DNA from 4 places in the Bradyrhizobium sp. AUGA SZCCT0105 genome. Region 1 is predicted to be linked to each of the others. Evidence: predicted binding sites of a transcription regulator. Region 1 holds the regulator's gene; each other region holds the start of a gene.
What was found. Region 1 encodes PhoB, which activates phosphate uptake and scavenging genes when phosphate is short. Its sites were predicted from a motif close to TGTCATNNANCTGTCAT; they were not measured.
Positions count from the first base shown of each region.

Region 2: a site for PhoB is predicted at 2,393-2,409, ahead of pstS (phosphate ABC transporter substrate-binding protein PstS). Genes of this name have one in related genera too.
Region 3: a site for PhoB is predicted at 1,615-1,631, ahead of phnC (phosphonate ABC transporter ATP-binding protein). Genes of this name have one in related genera too.
Region 4: a site for PhoB is predicted at 1,595-1,611, ahead of JQ573_RS12140 (UDP-2,3-diacylglucosamine diphosphatase). Genes of this name have one in related genera too.

Region 1 is NZ_JAFCMK010000008.1:323,582-327,790, reverse strand. Features, by position in the region: gene pstB (phosphate ABC transporter ATP-binding protein PstB) at 1-543, shown strand, start outside; gene phoU (phosphate signaling complex protein PhoU) at 641-1,357, shown strand; gene phoB (phosphate regulon transcriptional regulator PhoB) at 1,488-2,198, shown strand; gene JQ573_RS32555 (GcrA family cell cycle regulator) at 2,516-3,028, opposite strand; gene JQ573_RS32550 (aspartate aminotransferase family protein) at 3,525-4,209, shown strand, end outside.
Region 2 is NZ_JAFCMK010000004.1:173,766-177,974, reverse strand. Features, by position in the region: gene JQ573_RS20450 (hypothetical protein) at 92-340, opposite strand; gene JQ573_RS20445 (TetR/AcrR family transcriptional regulator) at 388-1,104, opposite strand; gene pstS (phosphate ABC transporter substrate-binding protein PstS) at 1,304-2,314, opposite strand; gene JQ573_RS20435 (tripartite tricarboxylate transporter substrate-binding protein) at 2,507-3,403, opposite strand; gene JQ573_RS20430 (alkaline phosphatase family protein) at 3,784-4,209, shown strand, end outside.
Region 3 is NZ_JAFCMK010000001.1:936,637-940,845, reverse strand. Features, by position in the region: gene phnD (phosphonate ABC transporter substrate-binding protein) at 1-598, opposite strand, end outside; gene phnC (phosphonate ABC transporter ATP-binding protein) at 674-1,489, opposite strand; gene JQ573_RS04495 (chloramphenicol acetyltransferase) at 1,700-2,365, shown strand; gene JQ573_RS04490 (alpha-D-ribose 1-methylphosphonate 5-triphosphate diphosphatase) at 2,362-3,534, shown strand; gene JQ573_RS04485 (DUF1045 domain-containing protein) at 3,555-4,209, shown strand, end outside.
Region 4 is NZ_JAFCMK010000002.1:637,990-642,198, reverse strand. Features, by position in the region: gene JQ573_RS12150 (Lrp/AsnC ligand binding domain-containing protein) at 66-311, opposite strand; gene thiD (bifunctional hydroxymethylpyrimidine kinase/phosphomethylpyrimidine kinase) at 505-1,302, shown strand; gene JQ573_RS12140 (UDP-2,3-diacylglucosamine diphosphatase) at 1,635-2,447, shown strand; gene JQ573_RS12135 (glycosyltransferase family 1 protein) at 2,444-3,535, shown strand; gene JQ573_RS12130 (threonine/serine dehydratase) at 3,578-4,209, shown strand, end outside.

The DNA.
Region 1 (4,209 bases):
AACATTCTCGATCCCAAGCTCGACCTCAATCTGCTCCGCGCGCGGGTCGGCATGGTGTTCCAGAAGCCGACGCCGTTCCCGATGACGATCTACGAGAACATCGCCTTCGGCATCCGCCTCTACGAAAAGATCTCGAAGTCCGAGATGGACGACCGGGTCGAGAAGGCGCTGCGCGGCGGCGCGCTGTGGAATGAGGTCAAGGACAAGCTGAACGCTTCCGGCCTGTCGCTCTCCGGCGGCCAGCAGCAGCGCCTGTGCATCGCGCGCACCGTGGCGGTGCGTCCCGAGGTGATCCTGTTCGACGAGCCGTGCTCGGCGCTCGATCCGATCTCGACCGCCAAGGTCGAGGAACTGATCCAGGAGCTCTCCGAAGACTACACGATCGCAATCGTCACCCACAACATGCAGCAGGCGGCGCGCGTCTCCGACAAGACCGCCTTCATGTATCTCGGTGAGCTGATCGAGTTCGACGACACCAACAAGATCTTCACCTCGCCGAGCGATCGACGCACCCAGGACTACATCACCGGCCGGTTCGGCTAGCGCATGGTCCGCAAAATTGGGTACCGGTTTTCCGACCGGATCATGCGAAACTGAGGACACCAAATCATGATCCCCGGGATCATGAGGGAGACAAGCGATGGCTTCTGAACATACCGCCAAGGCATTCGACAGCGACCTGCAGGAGTTGACCCGCCTGGTCGCCGAGATGGGCGGCCTCGTCGAGCGGATGATCACCGAGTCGGTCGACGCGCTGATCCGTCGCGACGTCGCGCTCGGCAAGCGCGTGGTCGCCGCGGACATCGAGATCGACAATCTGCAGCGCGTGATCGAAGAGCGCGCGGTGCTGACGATCGCCCGCCGCCAGCCGATGGCGATCGACCTGCGCGAAATCGTCAGCGCGATGCGCGTGGCCACCGACCTCGAGCGGATCGGCGACCTCGCCAAGAACATGGGCAAGCGCGTCGCGGCGCTGGAAAGCGATTTCCAGCCGCTGAAGCTGATCCGCGGCCTGGAGCACATGACCGACCTCGTGCTGTCGCAGGTCAAGTCGGTGCTCGACGCCTATGCCGCGCACGACCTGCCGGCGGCGATGAACGTCTGGAAGGGCGACGAGGAGGTCGATGCGATCTGCACCTCGCTGTTCCGCGAGTTGCTGACCTACATGATGGAGGATCCGCGCAACATCTCGTTCTGCATCCATCTGATGTTCTGCGCCAAGAACATCGAGCGGATCGGCGATCACGCCACCAACATCGCCGAAACCGTGTTCTACATGATCGAGGGCCAGCAGATCACCGACAAGCGCCCGAAGGGCGACATGACCAACTTTGCCACCACGGTGCCCGGTACCTAGGACATGATCCGCAGGCGCGGAGCCGGATTGTCTTCACGACAAGTCGTTTCCGCGGGGATTATGCTCAGGAAAGCAAGCGTTTCGGTTTGCGTCTGGGCAACGGATCATCACAGAGAGAGAACTTAAGCCGATGAGCGCACGCATTCTGGTAGTCGAAGACGAGGAAGCGCTGACGACACTGTTGCGCTACAACCTCGATGCGGAAGGCTACGATGTCGAGACGGTGGGGCGCGGCGACGATGCCGACACCCGCCTGAAGGAGCGCGTTCCCGACCTCGTGGTACTGGACTGGATGCTGCCGGGCCTGTCCGGCATCGAGCTGTGCCGCCGCCTGCGGGCGCGGCCCGAGACCAAGCAGCTTCCGATCATCATGCTGACCGCGCGCGGCGAGGAGAGCGAGCGCGTGCGCGGGCTTGCCACCGGCGCCGACGACTACATCGTCAAGCCGTTCTCGGTGCCGGAACTGCTGGCACGGGTGAAGGGCCTGCTGCGCCGTGCGAGCCCGGAGCGGCTTGCGACCGTGCTGACCTATGGCGACATCGAGCTCGACCGCGAAAAGCGCCGCGTGGCGCGCTCGGGACGTCCGATCGATCTCGGTCCGACCGAGTATCGGCTGCTCGAATTCTTCCTCGAGCATCCCGGCCGCGTGTTCAGCCGCGAGCAGCTGCTCGACAGCGTCTGGGGCCGCGACATCTATATCGATGAGCGTACCGTCGACGTGCATATCGGCCGCCTGCGCAAGCTGCTCAATCCGGGCCGCGAGCAGGATCCGATCCGCACCGTGCGCGGCGCCGGCTACGCGCTCGACGACCGCTTCGCGAAGGCCGAACCGCAGCCGTAAGGCTGGCCGACAATCGTAAACCACAACACGGCGTCGTCCCGGCGAACGCCGGGACCCATAAGCCGCGGCCGGCGCAATCGGCAAGCGGCCAGACGACTTTCTAACAACGCCCATTCGTGGTTATGGGTCCCGGCGTTCGCCGGGACGACGCCGGTGATGTGACGTAGCCCGGATGGAGCGAAGCGAAATCCAGAACTTCATTCTCCGCTTCAAACACCGCGCCGGATTACGCTTCGCTCCATCCGGGCTACGAGCCACAAAAAAATCCCCGCTTTCGCGGGGATTTGTTTTTACAGTCCAGGCAGTTTCCCGAGTGCTTACTTGATCTGTGGCTTCGCCGACGGCCGGCGGCGATCGGCGGCGGGCTGATAGGCGACGCGCGAGTGATGCGCGCAATAGGGCAGACCGGCGAGCGCCTTGCCGCCGCAGAAGAAGAATTCCGGGCTCGAGGGATCGCCGACCGGCCAATGGCAGGTGGCCTCGTTGAGCTCGAGCAGCGACAGCCGCTGGCTCATCGGCACCACGTTGTCGAAGGAGATCGGATCGGGCTCCATCTCGACCTCGAAGGCGTGCGCAAGCGCAGTGTTGCCGCGCGAGACCGGGCGCGCCACCCGCATCATGTGCTGGGCGGGGCGGGCCTTGCGCTGCCGCGGCGCGGCCGTGGAGGGGGCCTTGGCGCGGCCGGAGAGGCCGAGCCGATGTACTTTGCCGATCACGGCGTTTCGCGTCACATTGCCAAGTTCCGCCGCGATCTGGCTGGCCGAGAGGCCGGATTCCCAGAGCTTCTTCAGCTGCTCGACGCGATCGTCGGACCAGGTCAATACAGTCATCACATTCTTCCTTTCGCATGGCGCCGGCCACTCATCGGAGCGGCGCTGCGAGCCAATCTGGACAAATATCCCTGCGGCCAGAATCCCTTAGCCCTCGCCGGGCACGGTGTTGCGCCCGAACGTTTACGCGAGACACGAAGGCTACTTAGAGGGTCCAGTACTGCCGCACGAGATGTCGTACCCGACAGGCCAAACGCTACAATATGGCGTGACTCTGGCGCAAGAGTCCGCGGCCGTGCGTCCACATGTTCCCACAAAGTTAAGCATTGCTATGAGGCTTTTCCACCGCACCGGAATGCTCCGGATTGCGCCGGTTTCGCATTGCAGGAAGGCCGGCAAAGGCCGGCTCCTGGCGATTGACACTGACCGGCCGCCGCATAGAATGACCCGCACGTGCCGCCCGCAAAGGCGGCCGTTTTGTTTTCCGAAGCTGGCGGTTGCTGCGTAGGCGTCAAGGCGCGCGGCGATTGACGGCTTCAAACCGGCAGTGAACGCCATGACCAACGCCTCGTCGCATCTGCTCCCCGTCTTCGCCCGGGTCGATCTCGGCTTCGAGCGCGGCGAGGGCGCCTGGCTGATCGCAACCAATGGCGACCGCTATCTCGATTTCACCTCCGGTGTCGCGGTGAACGCGCTCGGGCATGCGCATCCGCATCTGGTCAAGGCGCTGCAGGAGCAGGCGACCAAGCTCTGGCACATGTCGAACCTGTTCAAGAGCCCGGACGGCGAGGTGCTTGCGGCGCGGCTGTGCGAGCAGAGCTTTGCCGACTTCGTGTTCTTCTGCAATTCCGGCGCGGAAGCGATGGAGGGCGTGATCAAGCTGGTCCGCCACCACCACTTCTCCAAGGGCCATCCCGAACGCTACCGCATCATCACCTTCGAAGGCGCCTTCCATGGCCGCACGCTGGGCACGCTGGCCGCGACCGGCTCGGCGAAATATCTCGAGGGCTTCGGCCCGCCGATGGACGGCTTCGACCAGGTGCCGCACGGCGACATCGAGGCGGTGAAGAAGGCGATCGGCCCGCACACGGCCGGCATCCTGATCGAGCCGGTGCAGGGCGAGGGCGGCGTGCGCTCGGCGCCGCAGGCGTTCTTCAAGGCGTTGCGCGCGCTGTGTGACGAGCATGGCCTGCTGCTCGCTTTCGATGAGGTGCAGACCGGCATGGGCCGCACCGGCGAGC
Region 2 (4,209 bases), on a different contig from region 1:
TTTCACGGATTTGCGAGGACTGCTCCTCGGACAACCGCTGTTGGCTGCGACCTGTTGCCTGGACGCATGATTCTGGGACCGGCGGCGAGGATCAACGCCGCGACGGCGATCGCTCGGCCTGCACCGATGCATCGAACACCGCGCGGCATGACGGGCTGAGCTGCTCGACCTGCGCCGCCATGCAATCCCTGATCCGGCCGCGATCCGGAATGTAGGCGCCGCACAGGCGGACCGCGTCACCCATGCAGGCTTGACGCTGCATGGATTCGTTCAGTCCGGACTGGGCCATGGCGGGCGCGATGGTTGCACCGAGAAGCACGAGGGCAAGACGAAGTTTCATGGATCACTCTCTCACTGGCAGGTTGAAGTGTTGGTCGAGGCTGGATGTCACGACAGCGGCTTGCGGCCGTTGCCGGCTGCGGGTTCGGCGTCGGCTTGCGACGGCGGAAGATGCAGAAGCGTTGCGATCGTCGTATCGAGCAGCTGCGTCCGCCCTGTCTCGGGATCGATCTCGGGCGCAAACCGGCCGAGCAGCATCGGAAAGGCCGGCGGCTGGTTGAGCGCCGCGTTGAGCAACGCAAAGAACAGCGCCGGATGGCTGCTGCGGATGATGCCCGCCGCGATGCCGGCCTCGAAGAGCTCGCGCGCGCTCTCATAGGCCGGACGCAGCAGCTTTTCGGTCACCATTGCGGAGCGCTCCGGCGCTTCCGCACCGTGGCGAACCACGAAGTCCCTCACCTGCGGATGCGAGGCATAGAACGTGGCGACGCGGATGATGAGATCGCGCAGCCGGTCGGCCAGCGAACGGCGCGTGTCGGTGGCGATGGTGTGCACCTCGGCCATCACAGGCTCCGCAAGCGTCACGATGCGGTCGAGGCAGGCCTCCCATAGCGCGGCCTTGTTGCCGAAGTGGACGCGCACGAGATTCGGCGCGACGCCCGCTGCCGCGGCGACGCTACGCAGGTCGGCGCCGTCGAAACCGAGGCTCGCAAAGGCCTCGGTCGCCGCGATCAGCAGCGCCTGGCGGCCGTCGGGCATGTCCTTGCTGCGGCGTCCCTTGGGCCGGGAGGCCGGCAGCGCGGCGGCAGTCGTCGTTCCAATCATCGCTCACCAAATATGTTCAGACGAACATATAAATTGGTAAGTCCGCATTTCAAGTTCGAGGCACGATCTAAAAGCGCATAACATTCAGGTAGATAGATGAAATGCCGCGAATGTGAGCGTGGCGGTCAACCGCCGAAGAAAAAGCCGGCGTCAACCGACGCCGGCTTCATGCCATTGAGCGGATCCGAAAGTGGGCAGCTCAGCTCTTGACGTCAGCAGCCCAGGTCTTCTCGATCTGCTTCACGACGCTGTCCGGCATCGGGATGTAGTCGAGCTCTTCCGCGCTCTTGGCGCCCTTGTCAAAGGCGAACTTGAAGAACTTGAGCGCTTCCTTCGAGGCCGCCTTGTCGGTCGCGTCCTTGTGCAACAGGATGAACGTCGAAGCGACGATCGGCCAGGACTTGTCGCCCGGCTGGTCGGTCAGGATCAGGTAGTAGCCGGGCGCGTTGGTCCAGTCGGCGTTCGACGCCGCAGCCTGGAACGCTTCGTTGGTCGGCTGAATGGTCTTGCCCGCCTTGTTGATCAACGCGGTGTAGGTCAGCTTGTTCTGCTTGGCGTAGGCATACTCGACATAGCCGATCGAGTTCTTGGCCTGCGCGATATTGCCCGCAACGCCTTCGTTGCCCTTGGCGCCGACGCCGACCGGCCATTCGACCGCGGTGCCGGAACCGATCTTGCTCTTCCAATCCGGGCTGACCTTGCTCAGATAGTCGGTGAAGTTGAAAGTCGTTCCCGAACCGTCGGCGCGATGAACCACCGAGATCGCCTCGGATGGCAGCTTGGCCTTCGGATTGAGCTTCTTGATCGCGGCGTCATCCCACTTGGTGATCTTGCCGAGGAAAATGTTGGCAAGCGTCGGACCGTCGAGAACCAGATCGCCGGCCTTCACGCCGTCGAGGTTCACCACCGGAACGATCGCCCCCATGATCATCGGCCACTGCGCAAGACCGTCCTTCTGCAACTGGTCGGACTTCAGCGGCGCGTCGGTGGCACCGAAGGTCACGGTGTTGGCTTCAATCTGCTTGATGCCGGCACCCGAACCGATCGACTGGTAATTCACGCCACTGCCTGAATCCTTCTTGTAGGCGTCGGCCCATTTGGAGAGGACAGGGAAGATAAATGTCGAACCGGCACCGGTGATGTCGGCTGCGAAGCTCGGCGTCGCCATAGCCACCAGACTGGCGGCCACGATTGTCTTGACGATTTTCATGTTGATCTCCGTGGAAACGCGAGAGGTCTCGCGCGCGCGATGCTCTCGTAAGCTGTCGCAACGTTTTTTCGGAGGCCCATGACGACGGGATGACAGTGGCCCCTGACCTTCGGCCTACGTCAAAAGTTCGGAACCGCACGGGATACCGCCTGTCGCGGTTCCCTTGAGTTTGACGGAGCGTCGCGCTGGAAGTTATTCCGCCTTGATGTTGGCCGACTTGACGATCGGCCACCACTTCTCGACCTCGGCGGCTTGATGGTCGCGCAGCGCGGCGGGGCTCTGTCTATCCGGTGACGGGATCTCCTGCCCGAGTTCGGCGAAGCGTTGCCGGACGACGGGCTCGGCGAGCGCCGACGTCACCGCCTTCGACAGAACAGATACGATATCGGCCGGCGTGCCCTTCGGCGCCCAGATGCCGTGCCAATAGGCGATGTAGAGACCCGGCAGTCCGGCTTCGTCGACGGTCGGAATATCGGGTGCCGATGCGAGCCGCGACGACGCTGTCACCGCAAAGGCCTTCACGGTCCCGCTCTTCACCTGCGGCAGCGAGTTGGAGGCCTGATCGAACATGATGTCGATATGCCCGGCCATCAGATCGTTCAGCGCGGGACCAGCGCCGCGATACGGCACGAAGGAGAAGTTCGTGTTCGTCAACTGCTGGAAGAACACGCCCGCGACATGCGCGCCCGAACCCGGGCCCGCGGTGCCGGCGGTGGCCTTGTCGCCATTGGTCTTGAGCCAGGCGATCAGCTCGTTCAGATTCTGCGCCGGCAGATCGGGCCGTCCGATGATGAGCTGCGGTCCGCTCGCGATCAGTGCAATCGGCGCGAATTCGCGCACGTCATATTGCAGCTGATAGATCGCGCCGTTGAGGCAATGCGTGCCCCAGTGCCCGATCGTGATCGTGGTGCCGTCCGGCGCCGCGCGCGAGGCGCGCAGGCCCGCGACAGTGCCGGAGGCGCCCGTGACATTCTCGATGATGACGGGATGGCCGAGCGTATTGCGCATATATTCGGCGAGGATCCGCGCCAGCACGTCGGTCGGCCCACCGGCGGCGAACGGCACGATCAAAGTGATGGGGCGCGCCATGGTCTCGGCGCGCGCGCGACGGGAAGCAAGCGGCAGCGTCGCCGCGCCGAGCGCGAGTTGCAGGAATGGCCGGCGAGACATGTTGGGCATGCGCGTTCCCCCTCATGCTCTCATAGAGCCGGCAGTGTCGCGCGGTCCAGCGTAAGACGTCAGAGACGTGATGTCCGCGTTTGAACGGCAAAGCTTGTCGTTGCGCGGCGTCGCCCGGCCGGCGCGTCGCCCAGATTGGGCCAATCCTGCAACCATGGGATGCCGGTCAGCCACGACCACGGTCATCGAACTCGCATGAAAGCGTCATCCCGCCGTCAATTGACCGCGACAAGTTGTCGCGGCCAGCGCAGGCGATTCCAAATTCACCGAAATCAAAGAGGGGCGAACTCATGAGTGGCTTTCGTGACTATTTCCTGTCAACTGCCGCGATCGCGGCAGCCATGCTGGCTTGCGGCGTCGCCGTCGCGCAAGCGGATGACGACAACGACCATTCGCAGCGACATGGCTACAAGCACGTCCTGCTGATCAGCGTCGACGGCATGCACGCCGTCGATTTGAAGCGTTGGGTCGAAAGCCGCCCCGGCGGCAACTTCGCCCAGCTCACCGGAAAGGGCGTCGTCTATCCGAACGCTTTGACCACCGCGCCATCCGACAGCTTTCCCGGCATGCTCGCGCAGGTCACGGGCGCCACGCCGAAGGGCGGCGGCCTGTTCTATGACGACAGCTATGACCGCACCGAATATCCGGCCAAGGCCTTCTACACCAGCCAGGGTCTTGCGGACCCCGGTTGCGTCGGCCCGGCGGGAACCGAGCTC
Region 3 (4,209 bases), on a different contig from region 1:
TCCACCAATTGGCGGCGACGTCGACGGTGCCCTGCGCCAGCGCCAGCACGGCGTTCTCGTGGCTGCCGGTGAAGACGACCTTGGAGAAGTAGGTCTCCGGATCGATCCCCATCTGGTTCAGCTTGAAACGCGGCATGTTGTTGCCGGAGGTCGAGTTGGGATCGACCAGGCCGATATTCTTGCCCTTGAGGTCTTCGACCTTCTGGTACGGGCTCTTGGCGAGCACGTAGAACACCGAATAATAGCCCTTCGAACCGTCGGCATTGACGTCGATCACGAACGCGTCGGTCTTGACGCCGGTGAGGCGAGCGCGGGCGAACGACGCCGGGCCGTAGTAACCGATGTGGATGTTGCCGGCGCGCTGGCCCTCGATGACGGCCGCGTAGTCGTTGGCGACGCGCAGGGTCACCTTGATGCCGAGTTCCTTCGACAGATACTCGGTGAGCGGACCGTAGCGCTCGGTAACGCCGGAGCCGTTCTCGGCGGGAATCACCGCGAAGGTGATCTCCGGATACTTGGTCTTCCAGTCCTCGGCCGAAGCCGATCCTGCAAACGCCAGCGCGGCGGCGCCGGCCAGAATGATGCGACGAGTGATCATGTTACCCCTCTTTGGTAGTTACGCCTGTTGGCCGGGCGAAATGCCCGGTTGCCCTGTTTTTCGAAAATGCGCCGCTCAGGCCGCGGCAGCGGTGCCGAGCGCCGGAGCAGTTGCGCCGTCGGGCGCGGGCATCGGGGCCGCGCCCATGACGTCATTGGCCTCGAGGTCGTAGAGCTCGCGGGCAATATGGTCGGTGAGCGCCGCGGGGGCGCCGTCGAACACCACGCGCCCCGCCGCCATGCCGATCAGGCGGTCGCAATAGCTTCGCGCCAGGTCGAGGGAGTGCAGGTTGCAGAGCACCGTGATGCCGAAATGCTTGTTGATGCGCAGCAGCGCGTCCATCACGATCTTGGTGTTGCGCGGATCGAGCGAGGCGATCGGCTCGTCGGCAAGAATGATGTCGGGTTCCTGCACCAGCGCGCGGGCAATCGCGACCCGCTGCTGCTGGCCGCCGGAGAGCTGATCGGCGCGCTGCGCCGCGAGCTGGGCGATGTCGAACTGCTCGAGCGCGGACAGCGCGAGCGCCCTGTCCTGCTCCGGCCAGACCTGCGCCAGCGAACGCCAGGACGGGATCTGGGCGAGCCGGCCCATCAGAACGTTGGTCAGCACATCGAGGCGGCCGACGAGATTGAATTGCTGGAAGATCATCGCCGAGCGCGCCCGCCACTGCCGCAGCGCCTTGCCGCGCAGCGCGGTCACGTCAGTGCCTTCGAACAGGATACGGCCGGAGGTCGGATCGGCGAGACGGTTGATCATCCGCAGCAGCGTCGACTTGCCGGCACCGGAGCGGCCGATCACGCCGACAAAGCTGCCCGGCGCGATCGAAAAGGATGCGTTATCGACTGCGGCTTTTGTGCCGAACCGGCACGTCAAACCTTCCACCACCAGCATGCAATGCTCCAACCGCGTCGCGTTGGGCCATCGCTATCCCCGGTGCTTGACAGTTATGTGACGTGGCGTTGCAGTGCGGCGATCGTCCACACCCCTTCCCTGCCGTTCGTTTGACGTCATCGCAACGTCATGATGTTGTCATCAAGCATCCTGATGACGAGCCCGCATCTCCCCGGAAGCCAAAGATTTACAAGATTTGCGGAGGCCCTGATGGCCGGAAAAACACTCTCGGTTGTGCCGACGATCGACCCGACTGCGTCGGTGCGCGAGAGCAAGCTCGGCAAATATACCGAGGTCGGCGCGCGCACCATCCTGCTTGAAGTCAGCATGGACGACTATTCCTACGTCGTGAACGACAGCCAGATCACCTACACCTCGATCGGCAAGTTCTGCTCGATCGCGGCGATGACCCGCATCAATCCCGGCAACCACCCGATGCATCGCGCGACGCAGGCACATTTCACCTACCGCGCCAGCGCCTATTTTCCCGGTGAGAGCGACGACACCGATTTCTTCAACTGGCGACGTGCGCATCACGTGCATATCGGCCATGACGTCTGGATCGGTCATGGCGCGATCCTGCTGCCGGGCCGGAACGTCGGAACCGGCGCTGTCGTCGCTGCAGGCGCGATCGTGACCAAGGATGTGCCCGCCTACACCATCGTTGCCGGTAATCCGGCGCGGCCGGTGAAGCGGCGCTTCTCCGAGACAGCAGCGGATCGCCTGACAGCGCTCGCGTGGTGGGACTGGGATCACGAAACACTTCGTCGTGTCCTGCCCGACTTCCGCAAACTCGTGGTCGAGGAATTCCTCGACAAGTATGAGGCCGAGGCCGTATCCCAATCACAGAGCAAGCAATGGAGCGCCGTAAGGTGACGGACATTTTCATTGAAGGCGGACGCACGCTGGTTGACGGTGCGTTGGTCGAGACCTCGCTGCGCACTACCGGCCGCGACATCGGCGCACTCGACGCCGAACAGGGCCGCGCCGCGCTCCACATCAATGCCGGCGGCCTCTTGGTGCTGCCCGGCATCATCGATCTGCACGGCGATGCGTTCGAGCGGCAGATGATGCCGCGCCCCGGCGTCGACTTCCCGACCGACGTGGCGCTGATCGACAGCGACCGGCAGGCGATCGCCAACGGCATCACCACCGTGTTCCATGGCACGACCTGGTCCTGGGAGCCTGGCCTGCGCAGTGCGGAGAATGCACGCAAGCTGCTCGACGCGATCGAGGCGCTGCGGCCGCAGCTCGCCGCCGATACACGCTTCCACCTGCGTCACGAGACCCACAATCTCGAGGCCGAGGCCGAGATCATTCAATGGCTCAGCGAAGGCCGCATCGATCTGTTCGCCTTCAACGACCACAGCAACGTCAAGCCGAAGAAGCGCAACCAGCTCGCCGAACGCACCGGGCTCTCCATCGAAGCCGTCAACGACATGCTCGATCGGATCGTGGCGCGCCGTCCCGAGGTACCCGCCTCGATCGCGCGACTGGCGGCCGCTGCGCGCGCGGCGAACATTCGGATGCTCTCGCATGACGACAACAGCCCGGCGATGCGCCAGGAGTTTCGCGCGCTCGGCGCCACGATCGCTGAATTCCCGGTCAATGAGGAGACCGCGCGCGACGCCGCCGCCGCCGGCGACTTCATCGTGTTCGGCGCGCCGAACGTGGTGCGCGGCGGCAGCCACACCGGCTGGACCAAGGCATCCGACATGATCGCACAGGGCCTCTGCTCGGTGCTGGCGTCGGACTACTATTATCCGGCGCAACTGCTCGCCGCGTTCCGCCTCGCCGCCGACGGCATCCTGCCGCTTGCGAAGGCCTGGGACCTGATCTCGTCGGCACCGGCACGCGCGGCAGGGCTTGCCGATCGCGGCGTGATCGCCGCCGGCCGCCGCGCCGACATCATCGTCGTCGACGACAAGGTGCCGCTGCGGCCGCGCATCGTCGCCGTGATATCAGCCGGACGGCTGGCGCATCTGGCGGACGCGAGCTGCCTCGTTCATTCGCTCGCACCGCGCAAAACGGTTGCGGCAGCATAGTCAGGACCTGTTCTGCCGCCATGGCCAACACTCCGCGCTACGCGATCTATTATGCGCCGTCACCCGACAGCGCCCTGCACCGCTTCGGTTCGACACTGCTCGGCTACGATGCCGTGTCGGGCGACGACCTGCCGTTTTCCGATGGCGTCGCGCCCGACTGGCGCGAGGTGACGGAGGACCCGCGCAAATACGGTTTTCACGCCACGCTGAAGGCACCCACTGCGCTTGCCTATGGCAGGAACGAGTCCGAGCTGCTCGACGCCTGCGCTGCGTTCGCCGGCCGCGCGCGGCGCATTCCGGTGATCGAACCTGTTGTCGATGCCATCAGCGGCTTCATTGCCGTGATCCCGGCGCGCCGCTCGGATGATCTGCAACGGCTTGCCGCCGATTGCGTCACCGAGTTCGACGCATTCCGTGCGCCGCTGACGCCGCAAGATCGCGCGCGGCGCAAGCCCGAACGGCTCACGGAGCGGCAGCGCGACTATCTCGATCGCTGGGGCTATCCTTATGTCATGGAGGAATTCCGCTTCCACATGACGCTGACCGGACGGCTGAGCGACGAGCGGCGCGGCCCGATCGTGGCGCGGCTGCGCGAGCGGTTCGCGGCGATCGAGCTTGCGCGGCTGGCGATCGACCGCATCGCGCTGTTCAGGCAAGCGGATCCAGCTTCTCGCT
Region 4 (4,209 bases), on a different contig from region 1:
GACGAGGATATAGCCTCACATCCTCTCAGGTTGAGGAGTTTACAGCACGCTTGTGTTGGGCCGTCCTACTTCGTGCCGAACGCCTTGAAGGTGATGATGGTGAGGGTGTCCTGGATGCCCGGGATCACCTGAACCTTCTCGTTGATGAAATGGCCGATGTCGGTGTCGTGGTCGACGTAGAACTTGACCAGCAGATCGTAATTGCCCGCGGTGGAATAGATCTCGGACGCAATCTCGGCTTCCGCCAGCGCATTGGCGACGGTGTAGGACTGGCCGAGCTTGCATTTGATCTGGACGAAGAAAGGAACCATCAAAGTCGTCTCCGGGGATTTCCGTGACTATAGGCCAAAAACGGGCGGCCAAGGCAAGGGGGCAAGGCAACGGGGCAACAAGGCCAACTCGCGGGTAAGTCAGGCGAACTTGCTGCCGATGGGCGGCCGGGCTAGGACAGGCCATGATCTTGTTCGTCATGATCTCATTCGTCCCAACCGCCGGTACCGCGCAATGACGCCGGTTGCGCTCACTATTGCCGGTTCGGATTCCTCGGGCGGGGCGGGCATCCAGGCCGACCTCAAGAGCTTTGCCGCGTTCGGGGTGTACGGCGCCTCCGCGATCACGGCGTTGACGGCGCAGAACACCACGGGGGTCAGCGGCATCCATCCGGTGCCCGCTTCGTTCGTCACGGCGCAGATCGATGCGGTGTTCTCCGACCTCGAAATCGGCGCGGTCAAGATCGGCATGGTGGCGCAGGTCGAGACCATCGCGGCGATTGCCGACGGGCTGAAGCGCTGGGCGCCGCGGCATGTCGTGCTGGATCCGGTGATGGTCGCAACCTCGGGCGATCGGCTGCTGGCGGCCGAGGCGGTCGATGCGCTGAAGACCATGCTGTTTCCGCTGGCCTCGCTGATCACGCCGAACCTGCCGGAAGCGGCGGCGCTGCTGAACGAGCCGGTCGCCTCGAACGAGGCCGACGTCGAGCGACAGGGCAGGCAATTGCTGGCGATGGGATGTCGCGCGGTGCTGGTCAAGGGCGGCCATGGGCACGGCGCGGAGAGCATCGACTATCTGATCGATGGCGAGCAAAGCATCGCGCTCGCGGCGCCGCGCATCGCAACCGCCAACACGCACGGCACTGGCTGCTCGCTGTCATCGGCGATCGCCGCCGGACTGGCGAAAGGCGAGGCGATGGAGACCGCCGTGCGCAACGGCAAGGCCTGGATCACGGATGCGATCGCCGCCGCCGATCGCTTCGCCGTCGGCCACGGCCACGGGCCGGTGCACCACTTCCACAAATATTACTGACGCTCTTGTAGCCCGGCTGAAGTTTGTAGCCCGGATGAAGCGCAGCGAGATCCGGGAACAGATCATCCGCGGACGCAAGACCCCGCATTACGCTGCGCTTCATCCGGGCTACGCATCCATCGCCTCTTTGAATGCGCATTGTTCCCCCCGCGATATGCAGGCAACACAACGCCTGTTCCGCACAGCCGCGTCCATCTATGTCGCCAGATTGTCGTACGCCGCTGTTATCCGCACTGGAGGGGCGTGCTGCTGATTCTCGTTAACTGTTAGTGAGGCCTTGGGTCGCGGGGATCGTCATCGCCTTGTCACAGGAATCTGTTAGGTGCACAGGCATGGGAAGTGACTCCTTGAGTGAAGAAAGCCCCGAGCGGCGCTTTCGCACTTTGTTTATCTCCGATGTACATCTCGGAGCCCGCGGTTCGCAAGCCGACCGCCTGTTGGACTTCCTCCGCTCCCACGATGCCGACACGATCTACCTCGTTGGTGATATTGTCGACGGCTGGGCGCTGAAGTCGAACTGGTACTGGCCGCAGACCCACAACGATTTCGTGCAGAAGATGCTGCGCAAGGCCCGCAAGGGCGCCAAGGTGATCTACGTCCCAGGCAACCACGACGAGTTCCTGCGCAAATATTATGGCACGCATTTCGGCGGCATCGACGTGGTGGAGAACACCGTTCACACCGGCGCCGACGGCAAGCGCTACCTCGTGATCCACGGCGACATCTTCGATCTCGTGGTGCAGAACGCGCGCTGGCTCGCCCATCTCGGCGACAAGGCCTACGACTTCGCGATCCAGATGAATCGCTTCGTCAACTTCTTCCGCAAGATGTTCGGCGTTCCCTACTGGTCGCTGTCGCAATGGGCCAAGCTGAAGGTCAAGAAGGCCGTGAACTATATCGGCGCGTTCGAGGCGACGCTGGCCGGCGAGGCGCGGCGTCATGGCTGTGACGGCGTGATCTGCGGCCACATCCACTACGCGACGATCCATGACGAGCACGGCATCCGCTACATGAATTGCGGCGACTGGGTGGAGAGCTGCACGGCGCTCGCCGAGCACGAGGACGGCCATTTCGAGATCATCACCTGGACCGACCCGGTGCGCCGGATCGCGCCAGTTCCGCGAGTGACGGCACGCGCTGCATGACGCATATCCTGGTCGCGACCGATGCGTGGCATCCCCAGGTCAACGGGGTTGTCCGCACGCTGACCATGATGGCAGAGGCGGCGAAATCGCTCGGCGTCGAGGTGAGCTTCCTGACGCCGGACGAGTTCCGCACCTTCGCGATGCCGAGCTATCGCGATCTCCGGCTGGCGCTGCCCTATCAGGCCAAGGTCGCAAGCCTGATCGAGGCTGCCAGGCCCGACAGCATCCATATCGCGACCGAAGGCCCGATCGGGCTGTCGGTTCGCCGCTATTGCCGCAAGCACGGCCTGCCGTTCACGACGAGCTTCCACACCCGCTTTCCCGAATACGTCTCGGCACGCACGCCGGTCCCGGAGGCCTGGGTGTGGCGTGCGCTGCGCTGGTTCCACAGGCCGAGCCGGGCAGTGATGGCCGCGACCCCGGCGCTGGCCGCCGAACTGCGCCAGCGCGGCTTCCGCAACGTGGTGCTGTGGTCGCGCGGCGTCGATACCGCGCTGTTCCACCCGCGCGATGTCGATCTCTGCCTGCCGCAGCCGGTCTATCTCAGCGTCGGCCGGGTGGCGGTGGAGAAGAACCTCGAGGCGTTCCTCGATCTCGATCTGCCCGGCACCAAGGTCGTGGTCGGCGACGGCCCGGCGCGGGCGGCGCTGGAGCGGAAATATCCGGAAGCCCTCTTCCTCGGTGCCCGCCATGGGGAAGAATTGGCCGAAATCTATGCCGCGGCCGATGTGTTCGTTTTCCCCAGCCGCACCGATACGTTCGGTTTGGTGCTGCTTGAAGCGCTGGCCAGCGGCCTGCCGGTTGCCGCTTTTCCGGTCACCGGTCCCCGCGACGTGATCGGCGCGGCGCCGGTCGGCGTGCTCGACGAGGATCTGCGCCACGCCTGTCTGGAGGCGCTCAGCATCCCGCGGCAGGCCTGCGTCGATTTCGCCGCGCTCCACACCTGGCAGGCGTCGGCCCGGGTGTTCATCGACCGCTGCATGAACGTCCGCCCCGCGGCGCCCGACGGCGAGGGCGAGGCGCTCGAATTCGGCGCCGAAGAGCACCATTTCGCCGCCCTGCCGGCGCCTCAGCCAAACTCACGCTAAAGCGTCTTGCCGGGTTACCCGCCGCCGCGATACAAATCGTGGATGACGGACATCACTCTCAATCCACTCGTCGCTGCCGCGGACATCGATGCCGCTGCAAGGGTGGTCGCGCCGTTCGCGGTGCGCACGCCGCTCCTGACTTTCCCCGTTCTCAACGAACGCGTCGGCACCCAGGTCTTCCTCAAGCCCGAGATGCTGCAACGGACCGGATCGTTCAAGTTCCGCGGCGCCTTCAACAAGCTCGCCTCGATTCCGCAGGACAAGCGGAGCGGGGGCGTCGTCGCGTTCTCCTCGGGCAACCACGCCCAGGGCGTCGCCGCGGCGGCAAAGATCCTCAACATGCAGGCGACCATCGTGATGCCTGCGGACTCGCCGATCACCAAGCGTGAGCGGACCAAGTCCTACGGCGCCGAGGTCGTGCTGTACGATCGCGATCGCGACGACCGCGAGGCGATCGCCAATGGCATCGCCAGCAAGCGTGGTGCGACATTGGTGCGCCCCTATGACGATCCCTTCGTGATCGCAGGCCAGGGTACTGCGGGCCGCGAGATCGCCGAGGACATGGCCGCGCTCGGGCTTGTGCCCGACATCGTGGTCGCGCCGGCTTCGGGCGGCGGGTTGATCGCAGGTGTCGCCACCGCCGTGAAGGCGAAGTATCCGCAGGCCCAGGTGAT